DNA from 3 places in the Phocaeicola dorei genome. Region 1 is predicted to be linked to each of the others. Evidence: riboswitches for the same ligand, from Rfam matches in the RefSeq annotation. Region 1 holds a riboswitch; each other region holds the start of a gene.

What was found. Region 1 has a riboswitch for cobalamin ahead of GKD17_RS10785 (TonB-dependent receptor plug domain-containing protein). Riboswitches for the same ligand answer to the same signal wherever they lie in the genome.
Region 2: it holds a riboswitch for cobalamin, as region 1 does, so the genes downstream of both, GKD17_RS01995 (anaerobic ribonucleoside triphosphate reductase) here and GKD17_RS10785 (TonB-dependent receptor plug domain-containing protein) in region 1, are expected to answer to the same signal.
Region 3: it holds a riboswitch for cobalamin, as region 1 does, so the genes downstream of both, GKD17_RS03990 (TonB-dependent receptor plug domain-containing protein) here and GKD17_RS10785 (TonB-dependent receptor plug domain-containing protein) in region 1, are expected to answer to the same signal.

Annotation. Positions count from the first base shown of each region.
Region 1 is NZ_CP046176.1:2,578,235-2,583,307, forward strand. Features, by position in the region: gene GKD17_RS10780 (sirohydrochlorin cobaltochelatase) at 1-1,128, opposite strand, end outside; gene GKD17_RS10785 (TonB-dependent receptor plug domain-containing protein) at 1,162-3,222, opposite strand; cobalamin riboswitch at 3,355-3,553, opposite strand; gene GKD17_RS10790 (TonB-dependent receptor) at 3,595-5,073, opposite strand, start outside.
Region 2 is NZ_CP046176.1:476,965-482,037, forward strand. Features, by position in the region: gene GKD17_RS01995 (anaerobic ribonucleoside triphosphate reductase) at 1-1,340, opposite strand, end outside; cobalamin riboswitch at 1,371-1,553, opposite strand; gene trhA (PAQR family membrane homeostasis protein TrhA) at 1,635-2,270, opposite strand; gene GKD17_RS02005 (CCA tRNA nucleotidyltransferase) at 2,275-3,777, opposite strand; gene GKD17_RS02010 (hypothetical protein) at 3,795-4,619, shown strand; gene ruvA (Holliday junction branch migration protein RuvA) at 4,705-5,073, opposite strand, start outside.
Region 3 is NZ_CP046176.1:1,034,289-1,039,361, reverse strand. Features, by position in the region: gene GKD17_RS04010 (prephenate dehydrogenase) at 1-740, shown strand, start outside; gene GKD17_RS04005 (hypothetical protein) at 803-997, opposite strand; gene GKD17_RS04000 (DUF2089 family protein) at 997-1,278, opposite strand; gene GKD17_RS03995 (alpha/beta hydrolase) at 1,280-2,251, opposite strand; cobalamin riboswitch at 2,515-2,742, shown strand; gene GKD17_RS03990 (TonB-dependent receptor plug domain-containing protein) at 2,808-4,829, shown strand; gene GKD17_RS03985 (YncE family protein) at 4,843-5,073, shown strand, end outside.

The DNA of each region.
Region 1 (5,073 bases):
GTTTACCCAAATTTGGCGAATCTCAGGATAACTGCCAAGGGCTTTCATATTACATCCGTCTTTAATACCATGATCAGCTCCGGCTTGATCTATCGGGTGGCTTTCGAATGTTCTGTCCACTTTGAATCCTAATTTCTCCAAACGTTCACGCCAGCTATATTCATTTGTATTGATTTCCACATTACTTACATCGTCATCTTCGGCCATAGCTTCCAATCCCCAAAGGTCGTTGTGGGCATGGTCACCGGCAATTGACATGAAAGGTGCAAGATAAACATTTACTTCTGATGGGTTCAGGCCGTTCTTTTCGCAATAGCTCATCACCTTAGAGTACATACAGTCGGGATATTGGGTTTTGTCAAATCCTTCTACAGGAATTCTATTAGCCGGTTCTTCCTCTATTTCTTTCGGGAAGAAAAGCATGTCACCATAATCCACAGTACCTACAAAGATATTGTTGTTGGCAGCAAGTTCCTGCAATGCTTTTTCCATGTCAGAGTACTTTTTGTTAGCATTGTAATTCTCATCCGGATTACCGTGTCCCATTAGAAGCACGATGTTGTTCTTGTCTGCTAATTTAGACTCATAGTGTTTGTAAAGTATCTCTGCTACATCTTTAGTATCTTCTGCACTGGAAAGAAGGTTGGCACCCTTCAATACATCAATATGCGGATACCATTGAATCATAAAGTATTTTTTTACATCAGTATTCATTAATGAAAGATATTCTTCGCCTGGAATTACATGCAATGATTGTACAGCCACACGTTTGTATCCTGCATCGCCTATTGCTTTCAACCATTGGTCCAATTCATAACGTGCTATGCCGGTAGATGCTTCTACACGTCCGATACATGTACGTGAAGTAAATGACATATAAATATCCGTATTGGGGAATTTAGCTTTAAAATCCTCAATCACATCATCATAAACAGAAAGGGACTCATTATAGGTACTGCCAAAAGTACAGAGCAAAATGGCTGTGTCGTGTTGCTTGGTTCTGGTTACTACATCCACAGCAGGATTAACAGTACTTTCTTCATCATCATTGTCACTACAGGAACTGAATCCTGTGCAAGTTGCGGCAGCAACAAAAGCCGCCATCAGATAATACTTGAATTGTTTCATACGAATAAAAATTAATTTATAAATTGTTGGTTATTAATTGTTTTTGAATTTAATGAGGGCGGAGACATAAAAAGTTCTTCCGGGAGTTGATGTGGCACGATTCCGTCCGAAAGGAGTACGGTCTACATAGTCAAATACATTATCTACCCCGGCATTCATCGTTAATGACCACCGTTTCATTTTTAATAATGAGTGGGCTGTGTTGATACGCCAAGTTTGGAATCCGTCGGCATTATTATCATTTATATAACGGCGTGTAGACTGATATCTGCCATAGATGCCGATACCCAAACGATACAGTTTCCATGAATGTTGCCATAAGACATTTAAATTTGCATTATGGCTGGAAGTAGCATCAATAGGAAGATATTTCATATAATCTATACCTTTGTTAGGATATTGCGCTTTTGGATCAGCATAACTATATCCGCCGGCAAGGCTGAGAGATTTTGCAGGACGATAGTTGAAGGTGAAATCCATACCATAAATACGTGCCTTTGTCAGATTCTTATATTGTTTGCTCTTTTCTACTTCAAGAAACTTTTCATCGGGAGTTACGGAAATTTCAACCAACTCAATCATGTTGTGAAGATAATTCATGTATCCGGTTAAACTGGCTTGGAATTTTTGCCCTACGTACTCGATACCGATTGAAGCATATTGTGAGGTTTGTGCTTTTAGATTTGTGTTGCCATGATATGCAGTCAAGGCACCGCCTCCGATAACGCCGGTATAATTATAATAAAGTTCTTTAATAGTGGGTGCTTTGTAGCCTAAAGCATAAGAAGCACGCAAATTAATATGTTCTCCGGGTTTATAAAGTCCTGATATTTTCGGACTGAAATTCAATCCTGTTTCCTTGTGTTGTGTTCCTCGTACCCCGGCAGTCAGAACCAGATTTTCTCTGGCTGTCCATTCCTCCTGTATATAAGCTGCCAACGTATAAACGGAAGCGCGGTCACCGTCAATGTGATGAGGTGATTCCAAATGATTGTACTGATATTCGATTCCTGCATTTAAAATATGGTCCTCTCCAAGATAAAATACACTTTTTACCTGGCCTAATATTTGTTTCTGAATACTTTGTTTGATACGTTGACCGGCAAAGTAGGTGATACGTTCATGGCGGTCATTGTCTAGAAAATAATCAGTATGCTCGTTTAGCTTATAGTCATAGAAGTAACCGTATCTGCCATACGAGAGGTCTGCAGTCAGATAATTCCGTTTTCCTAATTTATATTTACTTCCTACTGCAAATGTATAGTTGCGATAATAAAAATCGTTGGCTTGATATTTCCAAGGACCGTGTGTACGCATTACCCAACGCTCATAATAAGTGCCTTCTGCAGTGAGGTCTAGTTTGCGATTGACTTGCCATTCAATGTTCTCGGACAGGGTATAGTTTGAAGAACGGTTTACGGTCAACATAGTAGAGCCGGATTTCAATTGATTCTGATCCCACTGCAGGTCTGTATTCCGCCAGCCATCGGTATGCCGGAAGTTGATTCCGGTTACAGATTTTATCTTTCCATAATTAAAGCCGAAACTGGTACTTTGACGTATATCACCATATTCACCTATGCGGGATGTATTGGTGAGCTCCATTTTTTCACGGTTACGTTTGGTTATGATATTGATAACTCCGGCTATTGCGTCACTGCCATAAAGTGAAGAAGCGGCCCCTTTTACAATCTCTATGCGTTCTATATTAGCTGGATTTAATTGATTCAAGTCGTTTTGCCCTCCTACATCGCCATTCATTCTTTTTCCATTTATCATGATCAGGATATAGTCATTGTTCAATCCGTTTAGTTGGATATGGCTCCCCATATCACCATCATGAAAGGTCAATGAAGGACTAAGACCACTGAGCAAATCGTCTATACTGCGTGCCTGATATTGTTCCAAAGCTTTGCTGGTTATTACTTCAGTCTGTACGGGAGCATCTTTCAGATAATGTTCAGTACCTGTACCCGTGATGACCACTTCATTCAGTAATACGGACAATTCTTTATCGTCTTTATCTTTGAGAATACTTTGGGCACTTGCAATTTGTGTACCTAATAGTAGAATAGCAGGAAGTAAATACCTCATATTGTGTTTTATTTAATTTGCAAAATAAAACATCAAGTTTCCCTCTGATAAAGAGGAATGCCACAAAGGAATAGACGTTGGAAAACGCTTGTTCGAATGGACACATACTTCTAATCCTGGAAGCTTGGTGTTTATTGTTCAACAGACTTAGCAGGTATTCTGGCTTTCCTCTGATTGGAAACCTTCCCATTTCTTCAAATGAAACAGTGGTTTTGGACTATCCAATCAACATAATGAGGATTTACAGCTGCAGGTACAGCCCCGGATTTACACCGGATTCCCTTGCATCGGGCTATGTGATAGCCCGATTACTAATTCTGTTGCAAAGATATAGGTTTATTTTATATTATCTTCGATAAGTCTTTGATTTTTTTAGCTTTTAAATTTTAAAGACAAACTGATATAGAATGAACGTCCGGGGGTAAGAGTTGCATAATTGCTGTTATAAGGACGATCATCCGTATAATCGAACAGGTTTTCTATGCCACATCCGGGTTCTATGATTACAGATTTTAAGTTGAAAGAATGGCGTGTGTTTAAATCCCACAATTGATAGTCGGGAGCATAGCCATAACTTTTAGAGAAACGTTTGCTGTTGATACGACCGTTCAAATTTATGTTCAACCGATATATCTTCCATGAATGCGCCCATTGGGCATTGATATTGTATGCGTTTTTAATACTTTTGTCGATGGGTTGTTCCAATTCCACGTCTTGGGTATTAAGATGAGTATATCCTCCGCTTAAATTGAACCCGGCACCTAGGTATGCATTGGCGGATACATTGATTCCGTATACTTTAGCCTCCGCTATATTATCACGTTGACGAACTTCCTTATGACCATATTGCTCCATAGCTTTATCTCCCGTGGCAATCGTATTATAATCTATCATGTCACGAATATTATTATAAAAAGCATTGACTGATACAGAAAAACGCTCATGTACATACTCTGCACTCAATGAGAAATAATCATTCTTTTCCGGCTTTAAATCCAAATTGCCTATTGTTAACCTGTCATTTTTTTTAGCTATGTCAGTGGCATAGAGTTCAGACAGGGTAGGAGTTCGGAAACCTGCTGCATAGGAGGCACGGAAATTGAATTTGCCGGGTTTATACATCAGTGCTACATTGGGAGTGGCATGATTTTTGAAATTTTCATGATAAATGTAACGTACACCGATCAAAGCCTGTAGATTTCTCAGTAACTTTATTTCATCTTGTGCAAACAAGGCCAGTGTATAAGCATCTTCTTTAGCTATATTGTCTGTTTGACTTTTCAAGACATCAACGATATATTCTGTGCCGACTGAAAGTTTGTGCCGGCCACCTAATTTAAAGATACCTTTTATGCTAAGATTGTGATTGCGGGTCCGTTTGCGCACTTGCTCTTCACCTGCTTTTCCATTATAAGTTTTATTGTCTTTAAAAAAACAATAAGAGGAAGAAAAATGATCGGCGTAATAGTCTGCGGTAATATAATTCCCTTTACTTATCATGTATTGGGTACCAATACCATAATTAAAGGTTTCATGCAATATGTTGTAGTCGTATGCTTCATAAGGGCGGCGTGTCTTGTTGTCATAATATCCGCCGCGGGCATAAAAGGAGAGTTTGTCGGTAGCATCAAAAGTGAATTTTTGATTGACAGTATTTGCATAGAATCCTGTAGAAGCTACTTTCCCGGTTTCTTCCAGTTCATGAGTTTTGGAGTTCTCTTCGTATGGATTCAGTTGCCATCCCTCGGCCTGCTGACGGCGGTAAGAGGTGTAGGAGCCGAACTTGCCGGTATTGACATCTGCGTTTACGGACTGGGTAAAACGTCCTTTACTGGCATAACGGGTATCGCT
Region 2 (5,073 bases), 2.1 Mb from region 1:
CCACGTCCTAATGAACTTTTTTCACCCGCTACATTTTCGTATACGCGGGTACGGCATCCCATAGTTGCCAGTTCATAGCGGTAACGTTTAGGGTCCTTGATATCCCATTTCTCATTTTTGTTATAAGGAGTATCCAAAAACATAAAATTAGGGAACAAGGCTTTTGCGGTGGTACGGCAAGCTTTCAGAAACAAGTCGAAATTGGGAGCTTGGAATTCCATGTTGCCTTCCAGTGCCGCTTCGAAATTTTCCATGGCTTTCTTATAGTCCTCTTCGGAATAAGATACTCCGTCTTTAACCTTGAATATCTGTATGGGGAAGACTGGTACTTCGCCACGGGTACCCAGGCCTTCGATGGTAGCTTTCAGCAGTTCCTCTATGACCATGCGGCCTTCGGGAGAAGTGTCTGTTCCATAATTGATGGAACTGAATACGACTTGATTTCCCCCTCGCGAATGCATGGTGTTCAGGTTGTGGATGAATCCTTCCATTGCCTGATGTGTATCTTTGCGCGTCATGGCGTATGCTTTCTCTTCAATTTTCTTGAGAGCCTCTGTTCCGGGTTCTTTTCCTTCTACTTCTATATAAAACTCGGTTAAAGTTTTCAGATGTTTGCGAAATGTCTTCCGTACCCCTTCCGCCATAAAGAAGTCGAAGGCGGGGATAGCCTGTCCGCCATGTTGCTCGTTCTGGTTTGTCTGGAATATGATGGTGGCCAGAGTGGCATAACTTTGAATGGACTGTGGAGTACGGATACTTCCGTTTTTAGTGCGGAAGCCGCGTTCGAACAAGTCATCCAGGTCATATTGGATACAAGTGGTAGTCTTGGTGGGATAGTAATCCAAATCATGTATATGTATGTCGCCCAACTGATGCGCTTCGGCATATTTTTTAGGCAACAAATATTTATAGGTATAGTCTTTAGTAACTTCCGAGGCAAAAGTCATCATCTGTCCGGCGGGAGTATGGCTGGACATGTTGGCATTACTCAGGTTGACATCATTTTTGTCGATGGCTACAATGCCGTCCATGATGTGCTTCATTTGCGTTTTACGGTCGCGTTCCGTATTCCGCCATTCGCGATAAATAATGTATTTCTTAGCCACTTCGGGACGTACTTTCATCAGTTCCTTTTCTACCAGATCCTGAATCTCTTCCACACTGATGGTTGGAGATACAAAATTGCTGATAACCCGCATGGTAATTTCAGCAATCAGTTTGTCTTCATTGTCAATTCCGGAGGCATGGAATGCCTTGCCGATTGCATTTTTAATTTTACTGATGGAAAAGTCTTCCCGCTTTCCATCACGCTTAATAATACAAATCTCAGCGTAATTCATTGTTGGAAAAATTAATTGTTAATTTAAAAAACTTGGCTGTCCTTCCAGGCAGGTTTTCTGACTTATCTCTCCCTTAAAACGCCTTCCCGCAAATAGTTTTGTAGTGGCATATTGTTTCAGTTCAACGAGAATTACAGCAGCGGGTACTGTTGCTGATTTTCACGGCATTCCCTCTTAGAAGGGGTTAACTTCACCTTGTCGGACGGCTACAAAGGTATAACATTTTGGGAAACTTTCTGTTTAAAAAATAAATAAAAGTTTTCCAAAACGGATAACTTATTGAAGATGGGAGGGTTATAAAATGTACCACAATGCCATCATATGGCAGATTGTTCCTCCTAATACAAACAGATGGAAAACAGAGTGCATATAGGGCAATTGGGGGAAGGAATAAAAGACAGCTCCGGTGATGTAAGACACTCCTTCGCCGATTAACCAATAAATAAAAACAGGAGGTACATGTTGGCAGAGCGGCTTGAAACCTACAAAAATGCTGCATCCCATGGCTATATAGCAAATTGTTTCCAGGTTGCTATGTTCTTTCAGGTTACAAAAACATAGAATGATCCCGGCGAGGGCGCATAGCCATACGAAACTAAGAATTCCCCATCCCCAATAATCTGCTTCCCGCAAGGCTATCAGCATGATGGGGGAATAGCTTCCTGCGATATGCAGATAAATCGAAGCATGATCGAATTTGCGCAACACTTCGCGGTGAGGAGATGGTTTGCTGGCATGATACCAGGTGGAGCTGATATAGGAAGACAGCATACCGAATAGATAGAGCCACATGCCACCTGTTGCCCACGGATTGCCACTTTTCATGGCAGTAAGCAACAGATAACCGCCGCCGGCGATACCTATCAGGATACCAACACCATGTGACAGGGTATTGGCCCACTCTTCTCCTTTGGTATAGTGTATGGTCAATTTCTTATAAGTTTTTGGGTGTTAATCCCATGCTTTTTGCTTTCTTCAACATGTGTTCTAAAGCAGCATCATGTTCATTAGGGATGATTCCATCCAGTATGGCATCCTTGATAGAACTTTTCAGACTGCCTATTTCACGGCAGGGCTGCAGGTCGAATATCCGCATAATTTCTTCTCCGTCTACCGGAGGTTGGAAATTGCGTATCCAGTCTTTTTCTTCCAGGTCTTTCAGTTTCTGGCGTACCAGTTTGAAGTTATCCAGGAATTTTTGTTTTCGTGCTTCATTTTTTGAAGTGATGTCCGCTTCGCACAGCATCATCAAGTCGTCAATATCATCTCCGGCTTCAAAAAGCAGACGTCGCACGGCGGAATCAGTTACTACATCATCTGCGATAACAATGGGACGCATGTGCAGGCTGACTAACTTTTGGACATATTTCATCTTCTCATTCATGGGCAGTTTCATCTTGCGGAAGAGGTCCGGAATCATTTTCTCACCGATAAAGTTATGATTATGGAAAGTCCATCCTATACGTGGTTCCCAGCGTTTGGTACGTGGCTTGCCTATATCATGCAACAGAGTGGCCCAACGTAGCCATAGGTTGTCGGTATGTTTGGAAATATTGTCCACAACTTCCAAGGTATGGTAGAAGTTATCTTTATGGGCACGGCCGTTCCGGGTTTCCACTCCTTGCAACGCTACCAGTTCAGGAAAAATCAAAGGTAACAGTCCGCAGCGGTCCAGTTCTATAAAGCCTTTGGACGGTATGGGGGCGAGCAAGATCTTGTTCAACTCGTCGGCGATGCGCTCTTTGGAGATAATATGAATGCGTTCCTTGTTACGTGACAGTGCTTCGAAAGTGGTGTCATCAATATAGAAATTCAGTTGTGTGGCAAACCGGACACAACGCATCATGCGGAGCGGATCGTCACTGAAAGTGATGTCCGGGTCCAGCGGCGTACGGATAGTTCTCTCTTTCAAATCGTCCAGTCCATTAAAAGGATCTACCAATTCACCGAAACGTGCTTTGTTCAGGCACACTGCCATGGCATTGATCGTAAAATCGCGCCGGTTTTGGTCGTCCTCCAAGGTGCCGTCCTCTACTACGGGCTTACGGCTGTCATGGCTGTACGACTCTTTACGGGCACCGACAAACTCCACTTCCGTGTCATGGTATTTAACTTGTGCCGTGCCGAAATTCTTAAAAACAGAAACGTGTGCTCCGCGTCCCAGCTTCTTGCCGAGGGCTTGTGCCATTTCAATTCCGCTTCCTACTACTACAACGTCTATATCCTTAGAGGGACGTGCCAAAAATATATCTCGTACATAACCTCCTACAACGTAACATTCCAATCCCAGTTCGTCTGCCGTTTCGGAGATTAACTTGAATATCTTATTATTAAAATGTTCTTTTAGTTCCATATTCATCTTAAAGAGGGGCAAATTTACGATTTTTTGCGCAGGATAAGGAGAAATCACGCAATTAAATTGTATTTTTGCCTGCATATAAAACGATCAAGTACATGAAAAAGATAGGATTAGTAGCATTATTTGCCTTGTTGCTGGCCGGTTGTGATGATGGCGGCGAGAAGAAAGCGCAAGAAAATTTGCGTAAGGCTGAAGCGGCTTTGGAAAAAGAGAACTTTAATGAGGCCAAATTGCAGATAGACAGTATCCGCATCCTTTATCCGAAAGCGTTTGAAGCCAGAAAACAGGGAGTCAAGCTGATGCAGCAGGTGGATTTGAAAGAACAGCAGAAAAGTCTGATTTACCTGGATAGCATGATGGTGGTGAGACAAGCTCAGCTGGATTCCGTCAAAGGTAATTTTGTTCTTGAGAAAGATACTGCATATCAGGAGGTGGGTAACTATTTTTATCCTACCCAGACGGTAGAAAAGAATATAGGCCGTTCATTCTTGCGCGGACAAGTGAACGAGCAGGGGGAAATGTCCCTTACCTCTATTTATTGTGCAGGAGGCACGTTGCATCACACGGCGGTGAAAGTGAGTGTGGGGGATACCTTTGCCGAAACTCCCGCCTCGAAAGACAGCTATGAAACCACTGACTTGGGCCGTGCAATCGAGAAGGCCGATTATAAGATGGGGGAAGACGGCGGCGTTATCGCTTTTATTGTAGCGAACAAAGATAAGAATATTCAACTTCAGTTTATCGGAGACCGTACTTATAAAACGGCTATGCAACCCAATGACCGTAAGGCGATTGCAGAATTAACAGAATTGGCGCGCATCCTGTCCGGCATGGAACAAATCCGTAAAGATAAGAAAGAAGCGAACTTGAAAATAGAGTTTGTAACCCGCAAAATGCAGGAACAGGAGGAAGAGAAGTGATGTGAATCGGAACACAAACAAAGCGGATTTTGAAAAGATTCCCCAAAGTCCGCATTGTCCGTGTCCCTTGTTTCATGTATAGCCCTTACAATCGCTTCAAGGCCAGCTTGATCACTTTCTCTACCGGGGCGGCAGGCTCCTCTTTCAGTATGGCAGCCACTACCTTTTGTGATGCGGCTTGTGCGAATCCCAGCATGGTGAGTGCGGAGATAGCCTCGTCATGAATTTCTGTATTGGCCGGATTGGCAAACATTTCACTGTTCACTGTTTCCACGCCCGAAGTGGCGATCTTGTCCTTTAAGTCCACTATGATGCGTTGGGCAGTTTTCAGGCCGATGCCTTTCACCGTTTTCAATAACTTGTCATTACCGGAACTGATTACTCCGCACAGTTCGGAAGGGGATAAAGCCGACAGAATCATACGTGCCGTGTTGCCGCCGATGCCCGATACGGA
Region 3 (5,073 bases), 1.5 Mb from region 1:
GCTCCTTCTTTACCGATGTATTGAGCTTCCAGCACGAAACCGCCGTATTTGATGTAGACCCGAAACGCCTTCGTTTTGTTTACAATACCTACCGATATACCACACTCGAAGAGATTGAAGAATTCAAGCCCGAACTGGTTATCAATGCGGCAACCGTGAAATATACACTGGATGCTTTTCACCAAGTATTGCCTGCTCTCCCCAAGGATTGCATCATCAGCGATATTGCCTCGGTAAAGACCGGACTGAAAGAATTTTATGACCAATGCGGATTCCGTTATGTGTCTACTCACCCCATGTTCGGTCCCACATTTGCCAACCTAGACAAACTGAGCACCGAAAATGCCATCATCATCAGCGAAGGGGACCATTTGGGTAAAATCTTCTTCAAAGACTTATACCAAAACCTTGGTCTGAATATCTTTGAGTATACCTTCGACGAGCACGATGAGACAGTGGCCTATTCACTGTCTATCCCTTTTGTTTCCACTTTTGTTTTTGCGGCAGTGATGAAGCATCAGGACGCTCCCGGTACTACTTTCAAACGCCACATGAAGATAGCTAAAGGAGTACTAAGCGAAGACGACTACCTGTTGCAGGAAATTTTATTCAATCCCCGCACCCCGGCACAGGTAGAAGGTATCCGTACAGAATTAAATGAGCTGTTGGATATCATCAACAAGAAAGATGCTGCGGGGATGCGTGCCTATCTTAGCAAGATTCGAGAAAAGATTAAATAACGCATCAGTATAACATAGAAGAGGATGTCAAAGCTCCAACAAGACTTTTTGCATCCTCTTTTTTATTTTATCCATAAAAATGATTTATCAACATATGGCACAACAGCCACACAATCAGATGCTCTGCCGCATAACACCACCAGGCAGGATTGGGACCGGACCGAAATGAGGCCCCCCAACGCTCCCCATACCAATGCCCACATACCGGCAATCTGTATAAACTGATTCACCGCTTTGCCTATCATTTTATTTCCCATTACTCATCCATTTTAGAAAGTCTATCAATTAAATCGTCCAAGATATTTCTCACCGTAGGGTAACTGACCCCCATACTTTTCGCCATGCCCTTCAAACTTCCGCTCGATTTGACAAACGCAAGAATAAACTGCTGCTCTTTATCTGAAAGCCGTGCCAGCACAGGCAGTTCAAAATCTCCGCACACTTCCGTGCGGCATTCTCCACAGAAAAGCCTACCCACCCTCAACGGTGCATTACACGCAGGGCATTGCAACGGCAAACGTTTCTTTATTTCTCCCATATCATTTCAGTTTTTTCACAAATGTACTGACAGAAGCTATCAAAGCATTGTTCACCGGCAGAGAAGGATTCCCATAAGTAAGCATCTGCTGCTGTACGGCCTTTGACTCACAATCTTTCAGCACATGGTTCATCTTATCAATCAAAAGCAGCTCGGCAGCCGGGCAACCCTTTTTCAGAAATTCGGCATCCTCCACCGATACCTGAATATCATTTTTACCCTGAACAATGAGAACCGGCACTTTGACGGAAGCAATCACCGTCCGGGGATTATACTTGAACCAGGAAATCAAATAAGGCTGGACAGAAGCCCGATACAATGATTGCAGATAAGCCGGCACGTCACTCACTTCCTTGCCGTTTTTCAAAGACCCGTTAATGGATGCCACCTCTTTCCGCACCGCTTCCGGATTCTGTTGAGCGGTCACTTGCGCCTCTATAATCTCGTAGGCAGGACGACCCGCACCGGCAATCGAGATATAGCCTTTCACCTTCGGCCGGTTCTGACAGGCCAACATTCCAATCAGCGCCCCTTCGCTATGTCCTGCCACCGTGATCGTCGTAAAACGTTTCTCTTTCGACAGGTAATCAATCCAGCCAGTTACATCGTTCACATAATCTTCAAAACGAAGTTTCGCTTCCTCCTTACCAGCCGACGCACTGGTTCCTATCCCCCGCTTGTCAAAGCGCAAGGAAGCGATGCCGTTTGCCGCCAAGCCTTCTGCCAGGAACTTCAACGAATTATTCCTCAAATTGCCAATGGCTGAATTACCATCCATATCCGTAGGTCCGGATCCGGCTATAATAAGCACCACCGGACAGGTTTTCACCCCACCGGGCAAAAGCAGTTTTCCTTTGATTTGTCCTTCCTTGGTGTTCAACACCACATTTTCTTCCAAAGGAAGCACCTGTGCCCGACAACAAAGACCGCACAGGAAAAATAAACCGGCTAAAATAAAATTCAAATGTTTCATCTATTACGTATTTTAAGATTATTCATTTAACAAATATAGTGATTATATTGAATAAAGCGAATCAATATTTGAATGTTGTTAAGCATCAGTTTTATTTTATTCAATACTATTTCATTTTATCTTCAACATGGATAGAATCAACTAGTTTTGCCACTAAAAAAGAACCGTTACACACGCCTACTTTTGCTGGGAAAGAAATAAATCTGCAACTAATTTCAAAAAAGGATTTTTTATCATTTCCCTTTTCTTATTCATCCAAACAAACTATCTTTGCCACGTTTTGTTCCGCGTACCTCCGACTGATGCGAGGAAGCGGATGAAAAGGGAATCAGGTGCAAGTCCTGAACAGTCCCGCTGCTGTAAGCTCCATCTACCCCTATAAGGGGATAGGTTTATTTATCCACTCACGCCACTGCCTGTATATATAATTAAGGTGGGAAGGCAAGTAAACAGGAGTAAGTCAGAAGACCTGCAAAACGTAAAGTCATCGACCGTCGCTTTCGAGGAAAGAGCAGCGGTAAGAATGCGGTATTTATTCATTAATATGTTTTTTTAAATGAAAGGAAATAACCAGGCTTATAAGCTATGGCTTTGTCTGCTTTGCAGCTTTATCCTATTGCCGCTTGAAATACAGGCACAGGAGAAAGGAGATTCCATTACCGGGAAAGTGCATAAAATAGACGAAGTTACGGTTACGGCTGAACGTACCAAGCAACAGGTTAAAAGTAGCAGTCCCTTCCAACAACTCGACAAGAAGCAATTGCAACAACAAGGCATTACGGATATTGCTGATGCTTTACGTCGCTTCTCAGGAGTCAACATAAAGGATTATGGGGGTGCAGGAGGAATGAAAACTATCTCCGTTCGGAGTTTAGGAGCCAAACATACAGCCGTAGTTTATGACGGGGTTACACTCAGTGATTGTCAAAGCGGACAAATAGACTTGTCTCGTTTCTCTATTGACAATATCCAGCAAATTTCACTGACCATTGGGGACAATGAAGATATTTTTGTACCGGCACGTACAGTTGCTTCTGCTGCCGCCTTAAAATTACAAAGCATATCCCCGGATTTTTCAAACAAAAAAAATCACTTGACGGGACAGATAAAGACAGGTTCTTTCGGGATGATTAATCCCCTTATCCGCTACGAACAAAAGTTTAACGAAAAGATTTCAGCATCTACCACTGGTGAATTTATGAGGGCAGATAACCTATATCCTTTCACTTTAGTCAACGGAGATTATGTTTCCAAAGAAAAACGCTATAACAACAACATTCAAACCTACAGAGGAGAACTGAATCTTTACATCAGCCCTAATAACAGAAGCACACTGAACGGAAAGATTTATTATTACGATACAAATCAGCAATTACCCGGTGCAGTCATTCTTTACAACGCGAAAAGCCGTGAGAAGTTACGCGAACGAAATTTCTTTTCACAAGTACATTACCGTACTTATTGGGAAAATAATCTTTCTTTGTTAATCAATGGGAAATTTAACTGGAGCCAATCTCATTACCACGATGAAGGAGGAAAATACCCCGGAGGAGAATTAAACGACCGTTATTTCCAACGAGAATACTATACATCAGGAGCATTACTATATACTCCGACTAGTCACTGGAGCATGGTTTATGCGGCAGATTACATATATAATAACCTAAATGCCAATACTCCTAACAATACAAGCCCTTACCGGCATTCTATATTACAAACAGCAACTCTCCGATATCAAACTGATAACATAACAGCTGTTGCCATACTACTCGGATCGATATATCTTAATGGTGCAAAAGAAGGAAACGGAGCTGAGAACCGGCGAAAATTATCCCCTTCCTTCTCTTTTTCATGGAAACCTTGTACAGACGGACAGCTATACCTTCGGGCTTCCTATAAAGACATATTCAGAGTGGCTACTTTTTCTGAAAACTACTTTGACCGGATGGGTAGCCGTGATCTTCGTCCCGAAAAGGCTCAACAATATAATATAGGTATCACTTACCAGAACAACTTTACAAGCTGGCTACCAGCAATCAGTCTGACATTGGATGGGTATTATAATAAGGTAAAAGATAAAATTGTGGCAATGCCCTATAATATGTTTATCTGGAATATGGTAAATTTAGGCAAAGTAGAAATTTGGGGAGTAGATGCCAATATAAACACCACTTTCCAACTTGCAAAACATTATTCCTTACTATTGACTGGAAACTATACCTATCAATATGCAGTAGATAAAACAGACCCGGAAGTCGTATATTACAAACATCAGATTGCATATACCCCACGTCATAGCGCAGGTGCTTCTTTAGCCTTGGAAAATCCTTTCATAAATGCTTCTCTTCATGCTACAGGTGTGAGCAAACGATATATTGCTTCCGAAAATCGTCCAAGTAATGAAATGGATGGATATATAGAATACGGACTTTCATTATACCGCAGCTTCAAGATAAAGAAGTTTACATACAATCTTCGGGGAGATATTATCAATTTGGGAAATAAACAATATGACATAGTGAAAAGCTACCCGATGCCGGGTAGAAGCTATAAACTAACTTGCAGTATTCATTTTTAAAAATTATATAAGTATGAAATTCAAACATTTATTTTTTGCAGCAGCCTTATTTAGTATAGCTCCGCTGTTCTGTGCTTGTAACGATGATGACAATGAGATCGAAGTTCCTAGAGATCCGGAAGAAGACCCTTCTTCACAACCCGACACGACTCCCGAAGTAACTTCGCCAACCGAGGCAACAGGCTTGTACGTTATTAATGCAGGTAATCTTAGCAACAATGTTAATGGAACACTTTCTTTTATT